Regions from separate parts of the Metabacillus sp. SLBN-84 genome, predicted to be linked through region 1. Evidence: a T-box and tRNA genes for the amino acid it is inferred to sense, from the RefSeq annotation. Region 1 holds a T-box; the other holds one or more tRNA genes.

Evidence for each region. A T-box is a leader RNA that pairs with one kind of tRNA and senses whether it is charged. The one in region 1 lies ahead of metG (methionine--tRNA ligase), so its partner is inferred to be a tRNA-Met.
Region 2: it has a tRNA-Met gene. The T-box ahead of metG (methionine--tRNA ligase) is inferred to sense a tRNA for this amino acid. The anticodon was not compared.

What each region holds. Positions count from the first base shown of each region.
Region 1 covers NZ_JBRJIP010000001.1:669,536-678,323, forward strand. Annotated here, with positions in the region: partial or broken gene RKD52_RS03270 (IS3 family transposase) at 66-317, shown strand; gene metG (methionine--tRNA ligase) at 712-2,328, opposite strand; T-box leader at 2,380-2,637, opposite strand; gene RKD52_RS03280 (cell wall-binding repeat-containing protein) at 2,801-3,766, shown strand; gene RKD52_RS03285 (ATP-binding cassette domain-containing protein) at 3,861-4,784, opposite strand; gene RKD52_RS03290 (ABC transporter permease) at 4,784-5,479, opposite strand; gene RKD52_RS03295 (PH domain-containing protein) at 5,875-6,369, shown strand; gene RKD52_RS03300 (PH domain-containing protein) at 6,366-7,877, shown strand; gene anmK (anhydro-N-acetylmuramic acid kinase AnmK) at 7,960-8,788, opposite strand, start outside.
Region 2 covers NZ_JBRJIP010000001.1:16,358-25,145, forward strand. Annotated here, with positions in the region: gene RKD52_RS00090 (protein kinase domain-containing protein) at 1-748, opposite strand, end outside; gene RKD52_RS00095 (VWA domain-containing protein) at 714-1,451, opposite strand; gene spoIIE (stage II sporulation protein E) at 1,555-4,035, opposite strand; tRNA gene RKD52_RS00105 (tRNA-Glu) at 4,302-4,373, opposite strand; tRNA gene RKD52_RS00110 (tRNA-Met) at 4,383-4,459, opposite strand; gene RKD52_RS00115 (S1 domain-containing RNA-binding protein) at 4,630-5,082, opposite strand; gene RKD52_RS00120 (septum formation initiator family protein) at 5,164-5,544, opposite strand; gene yabQ (spore cortex biosynthesis protein YabQ) at 5,557-6,186, opposite strand; gene yabP (sporulation protein YabP) at 6,183-6,488, opposite strand; gene RKD52_RS00135 (RNA-binding S4 domain-containing protein) at 6,571-6,834, opposite strand; gene yabN (bifunctional methyltransferase/pyrophosphohydrolase YabN) at 6,853-8,316, opposite strand; gene RKD52_RS00145 (putative polysaccharide biosynthesis protein) at 8,337-8,788, opposite strand, start outside.

The DNA.
Region 1 (8,788 bases):
CAGTAAATATAAGACGAAATAGCTATACCTTTGAACTTGTATCACAAAATATCAACGACATCGACGCTTTAGAGACGTTTGGAATCAAACGATCACTAAGTATGAAAGGCTGCCCCTACGATAATGCGGTAGCTGAAGCCACGTTCAAAATCATCAAGACAGAGTTTGTAAAACGTCGTCATTTTGCCAGTTTAGAAGAGTTAACACACGAATTTAATCAGCACGTTCATTGGTTTAATGATGTTCGAATCCACAGAACATTAGGTTACATAAGCCCGAATGAATACAAACAAAGACACCTTAAAAAAACTGTCTAGTTTAGTGTTGACCTACCAACTTTCCAAGGGGTAGCGTCGCCATAAGTGGCGCCATTCCCCGTAGTGGAGCCACTTTCCAAGGGGTAGCGTCGTCATAAGTGGCGCCATTCCCCGTAGTGGAGCCACTTTTCAAGGGGTAGCGTCGCCATAAGTGGCGCCATTCCCCGTAGTGGAACCACTTTTTAAGGGGTAGAGTCCCCATTATTGGCGCCATTCCCCGTAGTGGAGCCACTTTTCAAGGGGTAGAGTCCCCATAAGTGGCGCCATTCGCCGTAGTGGAGCCACTTTTCAAGGGGTAGAGTCCCCATTAGTGGTGCCATTCCCCGAAGTGCCGCCACTTTTCAAAGGATAGCGTCGCATAAGGGCGCCATTCTCCTTTGTGCTGCGTAGAATGTTACTTTTTAAGCCTTTCTGTTTCCTCTCCAATCCTCTCTGGATCAATCCGTTCAAACAGCGGGTTCACATCCTGAACGGTAAATGACTGCTGCTCTAAAAATGTCCATGCTTCTGCTGATAGGTTCAATGTCTCCTGTAATTTGAGGCAGGAAAAAGGCAGAAAAGGCTGCAGGATAACCGACAAGTTGGCAATGGCCAGCGTACAGGTGAAAAGTACTTTTTGGCAGTCTTCTTTATCTTGCTTGACTGAAATCCATGGTTTCTTTTCATCAAAGTATTTATTCAAATGCCGGATGAAAGCGAAAATGGTTTCAAGCGCGGCTTTGAACTGACCGCTTTCTATCAGTGCTCCTGTCTGATAATAGAGAGCCTTCATTTCCTGTTCAATCCCTTGATCAGCTGATCCTGAAATCGTTCCATCAAATGACTTTTCAATAAACTTTAACGTCCGGTTTACAAGATTTCCAAAAGCTCCAAGCAGCTCTCCGTTGTGAGAATGGATAAATTCTCTCCACGAAAAATCGGTGTCTCTTTTTTCCGGACCGTTAATCGTCAGGAAATAGCGGATGGAATCGGGATGATAGCGTTCAAGAAGATCAGGCGCCCAGACAGCCCAGTTCTGGCTGGTGGACAGCTTTCTTTTTTCAAGGGTTACATACTCACTGGAGATGATATGCTCAGGCCGTTTCAGTCCGCCAAGGGCTGTAAGGATACCAGGCCAGATGATGGTGTGAAACGGAATGTTATCCTTGCCGTGAACGTAGTAAGAGGAAGCATCATCATTCCAGAAGTCTTTCCAGTTCTCTCCGTTATCTTCCGCCCAGAGCCTGCTTGCAGATAGATAGCCTGATACCGCCTCGATCCAGACATAGATTTTTTTCTTTTCATAGCCTTTGACCGGAACCGGCACGCCAATCGGCAGATCACGTGTGGCACACCTGTCCTGAAGGCCTTCTGACAGGTATCGTTTTGTGAGATTCACCGCATTTTCCCGCCAATTTGAACCGTTTTCGAGAGCATACTCTTCCAGCGCTCCCTGAAGGGAAGCAAGACTGAAATAATAGTGGGCGGTTTCTCTGGCTTCAGGCTCATGCCCGCAAAGCTTGCATTCTTTGTCAATCAGATCAAGCGGGTCGAGAATGGCAGAGCACACGTCACACTGATCTCCCCGGGCCCGCGATGAACAGGAGGGACAAACGCCTTCCACATACCGGTCGGGCAAAAACTGTTCACAATGTCCGCAGTATGCCTGCCGGGTTTCTTTTTCGTAAAGAGCCCCGTTCCCAAGTAAAGAAAGGAAAATTTCCTGGACGGTCCTGTGGTGATGGGGCGCATCTGTTCGTGTATAGCAGTCATACGTAAAGCCAAGTCTTCTGAAACAATCGGAAAATTCCTGGTGATAGCGGTCTGCAATAACAGCTGCCTCCACGTTTTCCTGTCTGGCTCTGATTGAAATAGGTGTTCCATTGCAGTCACTCCCTGAAACATACAGTACCCTTTCTCCTTTAAGCCTGTAATAGCGGGCCAGAAGATCACCCGGCAAAAGACTGGCAATATGTCCGATATGCAGGGATCCATTTGCATACGGCCAAGCTCCTCCAATAAAAATACTCATTATTTTTCCTCCTTTTCCACGCAAAAAAACCCCGTCCATAGACTGAAACAGTCTAAGGACGAGGTTTGAAGTCGCGGTACCACCTTAGTTTACAGGTCAATTGACCTGCCTTTGTCCGTACGGGGCATGAAAGCCTGATACGTATGCCGTTGTAACGTCGGCAACCACGTCACAGTCTACTTGTGCACGTGCACGTTCGGTGTGAAGCTCAAAGGTCATTTTCCGTGCGGGCTGCCACGCTTCTTTTCAGCTGCCGAAGCTCTCTTTGGAGGTGTCCCTGCATGTACTTTTCCTTCTCATCGCTTTTCATTTGTTCTCATTTTATCCAAAAGAAGGAAGATTGTAAAGGGGGGGATTTGTCGAAAAATTTTAGACTTTTTATGTAAAAAATTGTAATATATTGCATTCCGTTTTATTCTTTCAAAAAGTATAATAGAGAAGTTTGATAGATTAAATACAGGGGGATCTTTACATGAAAAAAACGATTGTACTATCTGCGTTATTTGCTTTAAGCCTTCCGTTTGCCCAAGTAAGTGCAGCAGAAACAGCGCCTACTTACCGCTATGCGGGAGAAAACCGCTTTGACACATCAGTGGCGCTTGCTGATGAGTGGCTTGAGTCAGATGTGGCTGTTCTTGCTACTGGAAGAAATTATCCGGATGCACTGAGTGCGACTCCGCTTGCTGTGAAGCACGAGGCTCCGCTTCTTCTTACAGACACAAAGGCTGTACCAACAAAAGTGCTGGCAAAATTAAAAGACCTTGGCGTAACAAAGGTTTATCTGATTGGCGGAACTGGCGTTATTTCAGCTGATGTTGAAACTCAACTGAAAAATAACGGAGTAAAAACAATTGTCCGAATCGCTGGAAATGACAGATACGAAACATCTGTAAAAGTGGCAAAAGAAGTAGGAGTTGATGGCGGAATCGTTGTAGCTTCTGGTGAAAATTATCCGGATGCCCTTTCCATCGCTCCTGTTGCAGGAATCATTGGAGCTCCAATTCTTCTAACGCGCAGCGCTGATCTTCCGGGCGTTGTTAAGACGTATGTGAAAACAGCTGGTGCGGACTACTCCATTGTTGCGGGCGGATCTTCAGTCGTTTCTGCTAAAGCAGCTGCATCCCTTCCGGATATGACCAGACTTGGCGGAAGCAACCGTTATACAACAAACACTCAGATTGTAGATTATGCATTTGAGGAAGGAATCTATGACATGGACTATCCGTTCATCGCTACTGGCGCTGATTTCCCTGATGCCCTGTCTGCTTCTGCACTTGCAGCAGGCTGGTCGAACGGTATCATTCTAACTGATCCAAATGAGCCAAAAACAACGACAAAAGAGACTGTTCAGTATTATTCTGATCTGGTTGAAGAATATGAAATTGTCGGCGGAGTAAAAGCACTGCCTGACAGCACGGTTGCGAAACTGTTTCAATAAGAATGAGTGAGAGCCCTGATTAAGAATCAGGGCTTTTTTAAGTGTCATTTTTTATTTTTTATAGAAAAAAGCATTTCATTGGGCAATTATCCCCCTAAACAACGCTCTGTTCCTTACGAAGAAAGATATCCTGAAGAGTGGGCTCCTCTACTTCAACACGTAAGATATCAAGATCAGAGATAATCATGGCACGGATGACGGCTGAAATTTTATGTTCTTCTGCTACTGTAAAATGGACATATTCATTCGTATACACAATATCATCAGCCATGCCTGAAAGGACTTTCTTCAGCACGGTCTTTTTGCTGCCTATATCCTGCCTTAGTTTGATTGATACTCTGTACGCTTTTTGATGCTGCTTTTTCAGCTGGTCCATCGAACCAAGACTGCTGATCGTGCCGTCTCTCATAATGCCGATCTTTGTGCAGATTTTTTCTACCTCGTCAAGATTATGGGACGTCATGAAAATGGTTTTTCCTTCTTTATGGAGTTCAAGAATCAGCGAGTGTATGTCAAGGATGGATTCCGCATCTACACCTGAGGTTGGTTCGTCCAGAAAGATAAGGTCAGGATCATTAATGAGGGCCTGCGCAATTCCCAGCTTTTTTTTCATCCCAAAAGAAAATTTCTTGGTTTTCCTGTGAGCTGCCTCACTTAAACCGACGCGATTCAGCAGATGGAGTAAATCAGTTCTGCTTTTTTTCGTCTTAAGGATGCTCGAATAAAACTCCAGGTGCTGCAAAGGGGATAGGTCATCATAAAAGGATGAATAATCAGGAAGGACGCCAATTTTGTCTTTCATTTTTTCTATCTCGTCCATGCCTGAACCGAGAAGCTTGTATTCACCGGAAGTAGGCAGGATGATGCCAGTTATCATATTAATAAATGTTGATTTACCGGCGCCATTTGTACCAAGAAATCCAAAAATCTCTCCTGCTTCAATTGTTAATGAAATGTCGTTAACGACTGTAGTTGCTCCATATTTCTTTGTCAGAGACTTCGTTTCAATCACGTTCATTAAAAATCCCTCTTTCTGAAGATAATGACCGATCCCATCACCATAAGCAAGGTTAAAATAAGCGTTAAATAACTGAGAGCCGGAGTGTCTGTAAAACTGAAGAAATAGTAGGGCGTAAAAACACTCAGGATATTAATAATCATATTGCTGTCACTCACAAGGCCCCATATTCCGATTACCGGCAGAGCTATGCTCAATATGATTCCTGAAAACATCGTCAGGGCAGGGCGGCCGATTATGATGCTCATCAGCAGGCTCAGTGCGATGAAATAGGACAAGAAAACGATGTTTTCAATAAAAGGAAGAAGATAAAATGATTGAGTAAAGATCGAAATCAGCACCAGTGCTGCAAACAGACAGGCAGTCCAGAAAGCTGTTATTCCAAAGAACTTGCCGAGCACAATGTCATCCCGTTTTACTTTTGTTATCAGAAATCTCATTGTTCTGCTCTGGGTTTCCCTATTAATGATGTCGTGGGAGAGACTTGTTACAAACAGCGGTCCAAAAAAATACATTAAGAACATCAGGCCTGATATGTATCCATTTTTAAGACCGAGTTCTTCTAGTTCCTGAGGGGGAATGCCGGACATTACATCACCTATCAAAAATGTCATCCCGGTTATAATCAGGATGAAAATGACAGACTTCATACTTTTAAATAAGCTAAGAAATTCTCTTCTGCAAATGGCAATCATGATAATCCTCCTTTTTTTTCATCATACAACGAAAAAATTAACCTAAAACAAACAACGGCTTAAACTTACCTTAAATTGTAAAAAACACGGGGGCAGTGCATTTTTGGGATCCTGCTTTGCAGATGATTCATTTCACAAAGCATCAAGCAAAAGAGATGAGGACATAAACAGAGTGGTTCTTGAACAAAAGCCTTCATATGATAGCGTCTTCAAAGATGGAATAAGCCGACTGCCTTCACGTATTTACTAGAAGAAAATAGGAATTAAGTAAAAAATAAGGATGTGTTTCGAAGAGGATAAGAATAAAGAGATAGAATGATGGTGGAAATGGAGTGGAAGCAGAGGTTTTTTCTCCTGAAAACAAAAAAGTTTAGACATTTAGGAAGTGACTATTTATGTATACTCAAATGAATGCACCTGAAAAAAGATTATCCAAGGATGCGGTTAAAGTTTGGCTTATTAGTGAAGCAATCACGAACCTTATTGGATTCATGATCCTTGGACTATTGTTTTACCTGGATTACCGCTTTTCATGGAAAGAATGGATTGGCTGGATTCTGATCGGCTTAACAGTGATTTCTGTAATAGGTTCTGTCTGGTCATGCATCAACCCGTTTTTGCTGTATAAAAACTGGCGCTACGATGTAGATGAAGAGTTTTTGCAAGTAAAGTCCGGCGTCTTATTTGAAGAGCATCAGCTAGTCCCAATGACAAAAATCCAATCGGTAGCAACCAAACAAGGTCCGTTACTCAGAAGATACGGACTCTGCACAATTTCTATTGAAACGACGGGATCATCCCATACAATTCCCGCTCTTTCCAAAGAGGTAGCTGCTTCATTGAGACATCAGATTGCCCGTTACGCAAAGATTAAGGAAATCGAATCATGACAGAGACGACACGATATCATCCACTGCTTGTTCTTTTTCGCTTATGGAAACTGGTCAAGAATTCCATTTTCTTTGTTGTTTACTTGTTCATTATTAAAGCTGATTCAGAATCTGCTTTTGTAGAGTATGGCAGGCTTCTTTTTTTCGCGGTCTTTGGAATCATCTTTATTTCCATCATCTTGAAGTGGTTTACTCACAAATACAAACTGGATGATCAATCTTTTCACCTTTATAATGGGATTTTCAGTAAATCAGAGCGAACCATCCCCTTTTCGAGCATTCAAAATGTGAATCGGCATACCTCTTTATTTCACAGGATGTTCCATGTAACGTCGACCAGTTTTGAAACGGGAATGACAGGGGAGGAAGCTGGGGTGAAATTTGAAGTGATTTCTCAATTAGATTCAGAACGAATCGAAGCCCATATAGCAAGGGCAGATCACAGCGGGCCGACCACGGTCTCTCCTGACGTTGCCAATATCGAATTATCTTCTCAAAAAGAAACGGAAAGAGTGAGTTTGAATCGAACCACTCATTTTAAACCTTCCAAATTGTCCATTTTAAAAGCATCCTTTACATCACTTAGCTTTTTGGTGCTTGTTCCTATAATCGGCTCTTTTTATTTCAAAATCGATGAGATTTTTCATGTGAAAGAAGAAGCAGAAGGTCTATTCTCTGCTGTCATGAGCTCTGCATGGCTGGTTATAGTCATCACCATCATACTCGTTGCTGCTTCAGCAGTTTTCGGCATTGTGCGGACATTCTTAAAATACGGGAAATATCACATCTCTTCAGACAATGAACGCATCTACATTACGAAAGGTATCATCGAAGAAACAACCTTTTCCATATCCAAAGATAAGGTGCAGGCGATCGAAATCAATCAATCCATCATGAAACGCTTGCTAGGACTTGCAGAAGTAAAACTGATAAGTGCAGGCAGTCTGAGTCTTGGCGAAGATACCCTTGAGATAAATTCTCTCTATCCATTTTTGCCTGTTAAAAGGGCATATGAAATGATATCTGAAATTTTGCCTACTTATGAGGTAACATCAAAGATGACTCGCCTGCCAGTCAAATCCCTTTGGGTCCGTATGTTTAAGCCGAGCTGGATCTGGATCACAGCAACGGCCGCCCTCTTTTATTTCAAACCGGCCGTTCTTGGTATGGAACAAGCTTGGTGGATATTATCCGCTGTCCTGTTCATCACGATCAAAGGAATAAGGGTGCTCGACTTTTTAAATACACGCTACACGTTGAACGATCGCTTCGTCCAATTCAAAACCGGCAGTCTGACTACGTGTTTATTCGTTTCCAAACGAGATAAAATCATTGAAGTAAAAGTAACCCGGAACATCTTGCAGAAAATGGCCGGCCTCGCATCGATCGGAACCATCAACCGGGCTAAGCCGGTCCGTCATGCCGGTGTCAGTGATGTGCCGTTGGAGATGGCTGCCTCGCTATACAAGTGGTATATGGAGCGGAGAAGAGAGATCGAGGTTGAGTGATTTCCAGGTTGCTGAAGCGATCATTTTAGTGTATAAAAAGACGCTTTATCTTGAATGGATAAAGCGTCATGTCATACTGAATTTATTTTCTGCCCTTAGGAGGATATGTTAAACTTCCGAGGATAACAGCCTGTTTAGCACCTGTAGCAGATGGGACGTTACCTGCATTTCCGTTGTACGTTTCATTTGCAAGAAGAGCAAAGGCCACTGCTTCTTTTGATTCCGATGAATAACCCAATTCTTCTTGAGTCATCACTTTAACGGAGCTTCCAAGAAGGGTTTGCATCATTTCCAATAGTGTGTGGTTGTAGCTGCCGCCTCCGCCTATAATCACCTCATCTATTTTGGTCTTTTGGAAAACATAGGCCTGGTAATTCGCAACGATAGATTTTGCGGTAAACATGGTAACAGTTGTGACTATGTCTTCTTTTGAGAGGTTTTTAAATTCTTCTAAGAGTTTCATGACGTATTGTTTTCCAAACAGTTCTCTTCCGGTCGATTTTGGAGGAGCGCTCATAATGTATGGGTGGTTCATACAATAGGATAACAGCTCCTCATTCACTTTTCCCTGCTTTGCAATCCTACCGCCCTTGTCATAATTCACCCCGAACAATTGGCGACACACTTCATCGATGATCATGTTTCCCGGTCCTGTATCAAACGCTACCATATCACCTAATGACGCCCCTCTTGGAAGAACCGTAACATTTCCTATTCCTCCAATATTCTGGAGAAGTCTTCCCTTTGTCTCACTCCGATAAAGAATATATTCGGTGTAGGGAACTAGAGGTGCACCCTGCCCTCCGGCGGCCATATCCATGGTACGGAAATTGGATACGACCATTGTGTCTGTATCGTGGGCTATGACAGCAGCTTCTCCAATCTGAAGGGTAGACGGTATGAATTGGTTT
Region 2 (8,788 bases), 650 kb from region 1:
ACGCTTTTTTCAAAACAGCTGAATGCTTTCTTAAATATGGGTGGTCCTGAATGACTTCCATGAGCTGTCTGCCGCCCTCATCCTGCTTTTTAAACCGTTTTGGATGAACAGAGTTAATGACGATCATGGCAGCTGCAAACAAATCGTAGGATGGCTCAGCCCTGCGGGTGCCAAGACCCCAGTACCCTCTGTCAAAAAAGTCGGTGAATTCTTTGATTGACCTCCCATTCAGAGTTGTACCCCCAACGTCAATGAACCTCAGCTTTACCGGCCGTTCTGCCACCATCAGATTTTCAGGCTTCAAATCGCCGAATACCCATCCGGCCCTGTGCAGCTCCTCTAAATTCGACAGCAGCTGAACCGTCAGCACCCCTATCCATTCCAATCCCTGATTGCTGATGAAATCCAGGTATTGCTTTCCGCTGATATATTCCATCACATAAAATGGAACCTGCTCTCTCGTTCTTGGATGTATCCAGTCATCTACATCAACTAAAGCAGGCCCAAGGGAACTCCCCCGGACCTTTGAAAAGTGCTTAAGAACATTCACTTCGGACGTAATGGACATGCTGTTCCCGCTTACCTTCAAAGCGGCAAGTCCACTTCTCCCTTCTGCCAAGTAAACGATCCCTGTAGCACCCTGTCCAAGCGGCTTTACAATACGGTACTTGTTATGATGCCACTTTCCTTCAACGACAGTGCCGGGCAGAAGATTACATGTTTGATTCATTGAAGTATTGTTCATCATCTGAAAGCAGGCTCCTTAACGAACGCTTTTTCTTAAACGAATGGATGCCATCGCGAATGGCAGGTCCCGTAGGCGTGATGCCGCCTGTTGTCAGCTTTGGGAAAATAGAAGAGAGAGATTCAAGTTTCGGCGTCCAGTCAAGGACCGTTTCAACTTCTTCCTTTTTCCCAGGAAATACAGACACTGAAAATTGATTTTCTCCTATTCTCGAATTCAGGCTGATTGATAAATCAAGCAGAGATTCTTTAACGGTCGGAAGCTTAGGTTTCATGCTTCCGCTTGTATCAACAAGAATCAGGATCTCCATGCCGATTGTTTCTCCAAGCTCATCGACTACTTCCATGACCTCGCCCCGTTTTTCCGGGGAGAGCTCCTCCATTGTCACTTTTTTGCCCAGAATCTGCTGCAGTTCGGAGTTCACAACACCCTGCAGAGTTTGAGTCATCGCCTGTCTTGTGACCATTTGAACCGTCTGTGACAGCTGCTCAGCATATACCACCTGGCTCACTCCGCCTCCGGACATGGCAATTCCTTCGATTTCATTGATCGCATCCTGGTCTACAATGTTTTCTTCCAGTATTCCAATGACGTTAACCGTAATCCCCTGTTCTTTTGCAAGAGCAGCCATCGCGACCGGATCTTCGCCATGATTGGAACACCCGTCAGTTATCAGCAGTATTTGTTTCAGTTTCCCTTTATTCATTGGTTCAGCCCCTCCAGATATCCTCTTATCACCAAGGAAATAATGTAGTATCATCCTCGCCAGTAATAAAGAGTTTTATACTCCGAAAGAAGGCTTTAAAGCGTTAAACCGCCCCTTGCTTTTTAATATGTTTCGCAGTCGGAATGGATGCCCATTTCGGTGTATTATGGTCGACTTTAGCAACGACAACGGTCATATCGTCTTCAATCTTCCCGCCCCGTGTCCTTATAACCTCCTCCATAATTAAATCTGCGACCTCCTGAGGATCCATTGTCTCAAGCTCTTTGATCTTCCGCTTCATCCAAAGATCGTGGTTCTCTACATGCTTCGGCCCTTCAAAGATGCCGTCGCTCATCATAATCAGCAGATCTCCCGCTTTCAGCTGCTCTCCTACGACTTCCACATCAAACTCATCGATGATGCCCATCGGAAGATTGCTTGCCTGTATTTTCATGATCTGGTCTCCGCGTTTAATAAAGCTTGGCGTAGAACCGATTTTAAGAAACTTGCATGTAGCATCCTGCAGATCGACAATCGCAAGGTCAAGCGTGGAAAAAATTTCATCTGTCGTTCTCAGGGACAGAATGGAATTTATCGTTTTAATCGCTACCTTTTCTTCAATTCCGGACTGAAGAATTTTCTGAAGCAGCTTAATGGTTTCATTGCTCTCAAAATGGGCTCTTACTCCGTTTCCCATACCGTCGCTGATTGCAATCGCATATTTGCCGAAACCAAGCTCAATAGTTGAGTAGCTGTCTCCCGAAACGAGACCTCCGCCTTTTGCCGCATGGGCAACACCCGAATCAACCCGATACGTTCTTGAAGACCCGAACGATACATGACAGTAGCCGTTCGGATAGCTTGAGCATTCCTCACGTTTCACAATAATGGATTCCTCAAGAATATCAGACAGCATCGGAGCTATGATTTTTTCGCACTCCCCGTGGCCATTGCAAAACGGGATGCTCATTTCAATATCGACATTTCCCTGTTCAAGACTGTATATATCAACGTGCCCTATCTCAATGCCAAAGCTCTGGAGCGCTTCGAGAATCTGCTCCTCCTGCACAAAATGATTCTCCCGTTCACGCTTGATTTCTTTTGAAAAATCCTCCATGACCTGAGACACACCAAGCAGCTGTTCCGCTACAAGCCGCCTGCTTTCCTGCACTTGCTGCTTCAGCTTTTCGTTCGCATCATAATAGTTGATTTCCTGCTCAATAGCCTCTTCCACCTTTTTCGGTTTTGAGCAGTACTTTTCAAACTCTTTTTTCAGCTTGCGGTTGCTGTGATACGTATTTTCTTTGCTTTCATCCATAATAGCCTTCATAAACTCATAGGTTGTATCAAAATTCTGAACCCAGCACCTTTCTTTTTTAAAGCAGGTCTGGCACGTTTTTTCCGTAATCGTGCTTAAGAACAGGTCTGTTCCCCGCTGGTCTTCTGATTCTTCGCTTTTTTCATAGAAGGTGGCAAAGCTTTCAGAAAGAGCATAAAAAACCTGTGAGAACTGATCGACCCTGTGAGCGGTCACATCCCTGATTTTCCGCACGTACTGCTGCTGCTCCTGGGTGTGCTCGTTCGTACCAGGGATGTGCTTGGCCAGCTTATTGGTGATCGCCTTCGGGGTCAGCAAAAACAGACCGATGGCAATAACGGATTCTGTCAGGTTTTTCATCAGATCCGTTGAACCCTCTCCGTACAGGGTAATAAGCAGCGATCCAATCAGCAGTCCGATTGCCGCCCCAAACTTCTGCCCTTCTTTTAGCAGGCCTCCAAGAAGCCCCGAAAATGCAAGGAGGCTCATCTGATATAAATTCCCTACGTTTGCAAGACTCAAAATCAATCCCGTTACCACACCGACCGTACAGCCGATGCTTGAGCCCCCGATAAAGGCAAACAGCAGGACAATATAGCGTGAAAAGATGTGCTCAGCCTGAAGTTCCTGATAAGTGACACCGACAAACCCTGTCAGGACAGAGGCAAGGAGAATCATAATGCAGATGATTTCTTCTATCTTAAGTGACTGCTTGTACTTCTTTGCAGAAAGAAGAGGCAGACTCTGCAGGAAGATGAGCGAAAGGATAAAGGCAAGGCCGGATTCGACTCCTGCCATCATATAATCGTAAAGAGTAAGCGGGCCCTGGAGATAAAAGTACCCGACCCTCGTCACCATCATAGAAAGAAAGACAACAAACGGCAGTGCCTTCATCTTGTCTTTATAAAGAAAGGATGCCAGCTTTTTCATCACCAGGAAGACGAAGATTGAGGCGGTGACAAAGAGAGAGGTTTGCCAGGAGATGGTGGCTGCTCCTCCGATCAGAGCAAGCGAAGCAAAAAGCGCTTTATCTTTTTTCATCAGCAGAACGGCTCCGAAAAACGGCAATGCAAACGGAAGCACCTCTGTCAGAATTAAAGCCCGTCCAAGCAGAAAGCCAATCAGCACAAACAGCAGGCCTCTATGTAAAAAAAGAAGCTGCATTCTTGTCCCAAAACGGTTCAAAGAACGATTGAACCACTGATGCGTTTTTTCAAGGCTGACTTCTGTCATCGGCTCGATTACCCTTCTTTCTACCTTTTCCATATTTTCATTCCCCCGTTTTTTGATATTACGGCTATTATATAGAAGGCTCAAAAAAGAATTTGTCAAACGAGGGGCCGGTATACCAAGAAACGTTCGACTGTTTTTTTGAATAGCGACAAAATGCACGAAAAACAGGGTCATTTTACAGGAAAAGGGGATAAGCAGTCTGAGAAATGAGTCGCAACCGGGAGAAATTGCAGGAAACCAAAAGGAGAAAGCATACAAAAAACCCCGGCTCTCAAATAAGAGAACCGGGGTTTGTATGATGACCCGTACGGGATTCGAACCCGTGTTACCGCCGTGAAAGGGCGGTGTCTTAACCGCTTGACCAACGGGCCAGTTAAAAATGGTAGCGGCGGAGGGAGTCGAACCCACGACCTCACGGGTATGAACCGTACGCTCTAGCCAGCTGAGCTACACCGCCATTTTTAAAAGCCATTTGTATTAGGCACAAGATATATAATACAAAGGATTGTCTCTTTCGTCAACAAAAAGTTTAAAAAAGTTTTCAGGAGCCATTTTTCCCATAAAAAAAGAAAGCACACGCGCATGTGCTCTCCTGACGATTAAGCATTTATATCAGATAGCAGCAAGTTAACCTCTTCTTGCTCCGCGACCGCCGCGTTTTGATTCCGTGTTGCGTTTTAGAGATGATAAGCGATCCTCGCTGTCTTTAAGGAATCTGCTCATTTTTTGCTCGAAATTCTCTTTAGGACGGAACTCATTTGTGTTTGATCTTCCTCTTGGACGATCTGGGCGGTTTGGACGGTCTGAGCGGTTCGGGCGGTCTGGACGTTCTGGGCGCTCAGGACGATCAATAGCTTTCTTGATGGATAAACCGATTTTTCCGTCTTTCTCTACGTTGATGACTTTTACAGTAACTTCGTCACCTACTTTTAAGTGATCGTTAATATCCTTCACGTAATTATCAGCGACTTCACTGATATGGACTAGTCCTGTAGTGCCGCCAGAAAGCTCTACGAACGCTCCGAAATTTGTAATGCCCGTTACCTTACCTTGCAGCTTGCTGCCAACTTCTATCGACATAAAAAAAATGCTCCTCCTTAATAAACATAAAAACTCATTATAGTTAATTATACATAATGTAAAAATCAAGTGTCAACAACACTACTCTTTACCTTTTTTTGGCAAAGAGAAGATGATTTCGTTCTCATCCGATAAAAAATAGTCGCGGCGTGCGATTTTTGCAATATAATCATCGTCGTTCAGCTTCACAATTTCCTCTTCGAGCACCTTTTCTTCTTTCTCAAGCTCAGCAAGCTTACTCTCAAGCTTCTTCTTTTCTTCTGCCTTTTCTTCAATGGCGCTTGATTGGGAAATCAGGGTCGAAAGGACAATAACTGAAGTCACCGCTGCAATTAATCCAAATAACGTCAGCCGTCTGATAAGGCCGCGTTTCCGCCGTTTCATGATCTGGTCTTTTCGCTCCTGCTGCTGCACGTACTGTGACTGAAGCTGGGTAATTTTCCGTTCTTTAGCGAGACTCATTCATTAGCCTCCTTACTTCTTCTTTTTCCATAAAATCCATAAGTTACCACACATATTCAAGATTTTCAAACGAAATCCTGCCGCTTTTTTGAAATAATTGTGAAAGAATTTCCGTATGCGTGCCGGAACAAGTTTAAGCATTCCTTTCAGTATCCAGATGACAGGAGCCATCAGCACTTTAAGCGTTCCGAATATCAGCCTGCAAAGCCATTTTACCAACTTCCATAAAAAGATGACAAGTCCGGTGACAATGGCAATGAGCAATTTTGTCAGCCCTGTGACAGGCTTGACCAACATGAAATCTCCGATACTTAAAGCTGTCCTGTACAGTCCGACAGCAAACCTTATCATCCATTCCAAAACCGCCAGATACATTTTTTTCAAAAGACTCTGATAGGCAGCATATCCGCACAGCAGGGCAAGGAGAATGTATACCCTGAACTCGCCTTCATTAACCTGGAGAAGAACGTAAAATAAAAGAAGTCCCTGAAACAGCCAGAAAAAGACGTCATTTATAAACACAATCCATTTTGCTCTTTTTGACCGCATGAGGAAACGGCTGTATGTATCAAGGGAAACTCCGATAAAACAGCCGGATCCGACCATGCTGAGCATGGTCAGGAATTGAACGGACAGCGTCATTTAAACAACTTGCTAAAGAGTCCTTTAGCTTTCTCCGTCTGTTGGTCATCCAGGTAGACAAGGTCAAAAACTCTCCCTTTGATGGAGACAATGCCTTTGTCGACATCCAGGTTTTTCATTTGCAGATTTTCCCCGCGAATGGCAAGTGCGCCCATGACCGTCTCAAGAAGAAACTCTTCATTGTCAAAACTTTCTACATGGGTTACGCCTGTGATGTCCAGCAGCTTGCGGCCCCTCATAATCACGTCATGCTCCTGGATGGTTCCTTTAGACTGTGATCCATTATCATAATATTGATTCATAGCCAGCCCCCGCATTCTTCTTAGAAATATTCTTATCTATTTCTATGAGAAAGGGGGGCAAAATAGAACAAGCCCTTACTGACTATTCTTCGCTTAGCTTTTCTTCTTTTATGATTGTGAACATGCCGGCTGCATCTTCTTTCTTAGAAGAATCCTGCAGTTTTTCGACCTTGGCCGTAATGCGTTTTTGTCCGAAGCGGATTGCGAGCTCGTCCCCTTCTTTCACAGTTGAACTGGCTTTTGCAACCGTTCCGTTCACAGTAATCCTGCCCTGGTCGGATACTTCCTTTGCAAGCGTCCGGCGTTTAATCAATCTTGATACTTTTAAAAATTTGTCCAGTCTCATGATTTAAGCACTCCCTTTTTACAGGCCCTTTTGTTTCGCTTCATTCCAGTAAGAGTCCATTTCTTCTAAAGACATGTCCTCAAGCGGTTTGTTCAGCTCTTCAGCCCGCTTTTCAATATATTCGAATCGTCTTGTGAATTTATGGTTAGTAGACGTCAGCGCTGTTTCTGGCTCTACGTCATAAAATCTTCCGATATTCACGAGCGCAAACAGGATGTCCCCGAATTCTTCAAGCACTTTTTTGGAATCTGATCCCTTTGCCTCGTGTTTGAATTCCTGTATTTCCTCCTGCACCTTGTCCCATGCAGGGTTCACATCATCCCAGTCAAAGCCTGCCTTAGCCGCTTTTTTCTGAAGATGAAAAGCCTTTGACAGGGCAGGCAGTGAAGCTGCTACAGATTTTAGGAACGGCTCCTTCTGCTGTGAGCCTTTTTCCGCGCGCTTAATCTCCTGCCAGTTGGCAAGGACTTCTCCCTCATCACGAGCCTCTGCCGTCCCAAAGACGTGAGGGTGTCTCCGGATCATTTTATCCGTCAGCGTCCGAATCACATCATCTATGGAAAACATGCCTTCATCAGATCCGATTTGGGCATGCAGCATGACCTGAAGCAGTACATCCCCGAGCTCTTCAACCAAGTGGTCGTCGTCCTCTTCGTCGATCGCTTCGATCAGCTCATAGCATTCTTCAATTAAGTACCTCTTAAGAGAGCTGTGTGTCTGCTTTTTGTCCCATGGACAGCCGTTTGGCCCACGAAGCTCGGCAATGACTGAACGCAAAGTCTGGAATTGATGATTCAGTTGCTCTTCTTCTTTTATCGGAGGAACATAGACACTTGTTAAATTATCCACCGCCGCGGCTCTGTCCAGTTCATACAATGGGACTTTAACAATCTTTTCGTTCCGTCCTCCGGCCGCTGTGACGATCATCACTTCATACTCATCAGGCAGATCTTCCATCAGCGTCAGCTTTACTTCAGAAGCAACCATTTGATCATAGACCTGGCAGATAATCAGGTGCTGCCTGTAGTTCAGCTGCTCTCTTTTCATCGTCAGGCCGTCCACCATCTGAAAGCCGTCAATCGGATCGATTCCGAGTGCTGTAAATGTCGGATCCAGGAAACTTTGTCCTCCTGCAATCTCAACCTCATAGCCTCTTTTTCTTCCGTTTTGCAGAAGATACTGAACGGTTTGCTCTGCAACAAGGGGATGTCCGGGAACAGCATAAACAATGTCCCTGTCATTCGCTTCTTTATAAAGCTCTTCTTCAATTTTTTTATATACATCACCGAACTGGCTGTTTTCTTCATAGACAGAATCGAAGGACACATAGCCCGGAAGCTCTGCCCCAAGCTCCGCAACAACAGGATGCTCCTTTGTTCTTAAGTACAGCGCAGATGCTGAAGTGAGTCTGCGGTATACCCCAAGCGGCATATGGCTTGCGTCAGAGCCGCCAAGTCCAACAACCGTAATCTTCCTGGCCATATATTCATACCCCTTTTCCTTTATTTTAAAAACGTTCCGAGCTTCTTTCCGCCCGGAAAAGCTTCAAGTTCTTTTTGTGTAAATATAGATAATTTCAGGATGGCAATCAAGTAGATCATTCCCCCGAAGAGTGCTCCGCAAAGAGCCCCTGCTGATGCGGCCAAACGGTTTCCCGACATCCAGCTTTCTGAAAAAAGAGCCGAATAGGCAAAGAGAGCTCCCATCATAATAAGCGCTGCAGCCGCAATCTTACCTGTATTCACCCTTCCGGCAAGCCTGTACCCTTTTGACTTCAGATAGCCGGCATTCAGTCCCGCGATCACACCATAAGCTATAACAGTGGCAGCCGCTGCACCTGCCGTACCAAATTCCGGAACGAGCAGCTCATTCAAAGCGAGTTTCGCTGCGGTTCCAATTAGGACAGCAAATGCAGGAAAAACAGTATAATTCAAACCCTGTAGTATAGCGGTGA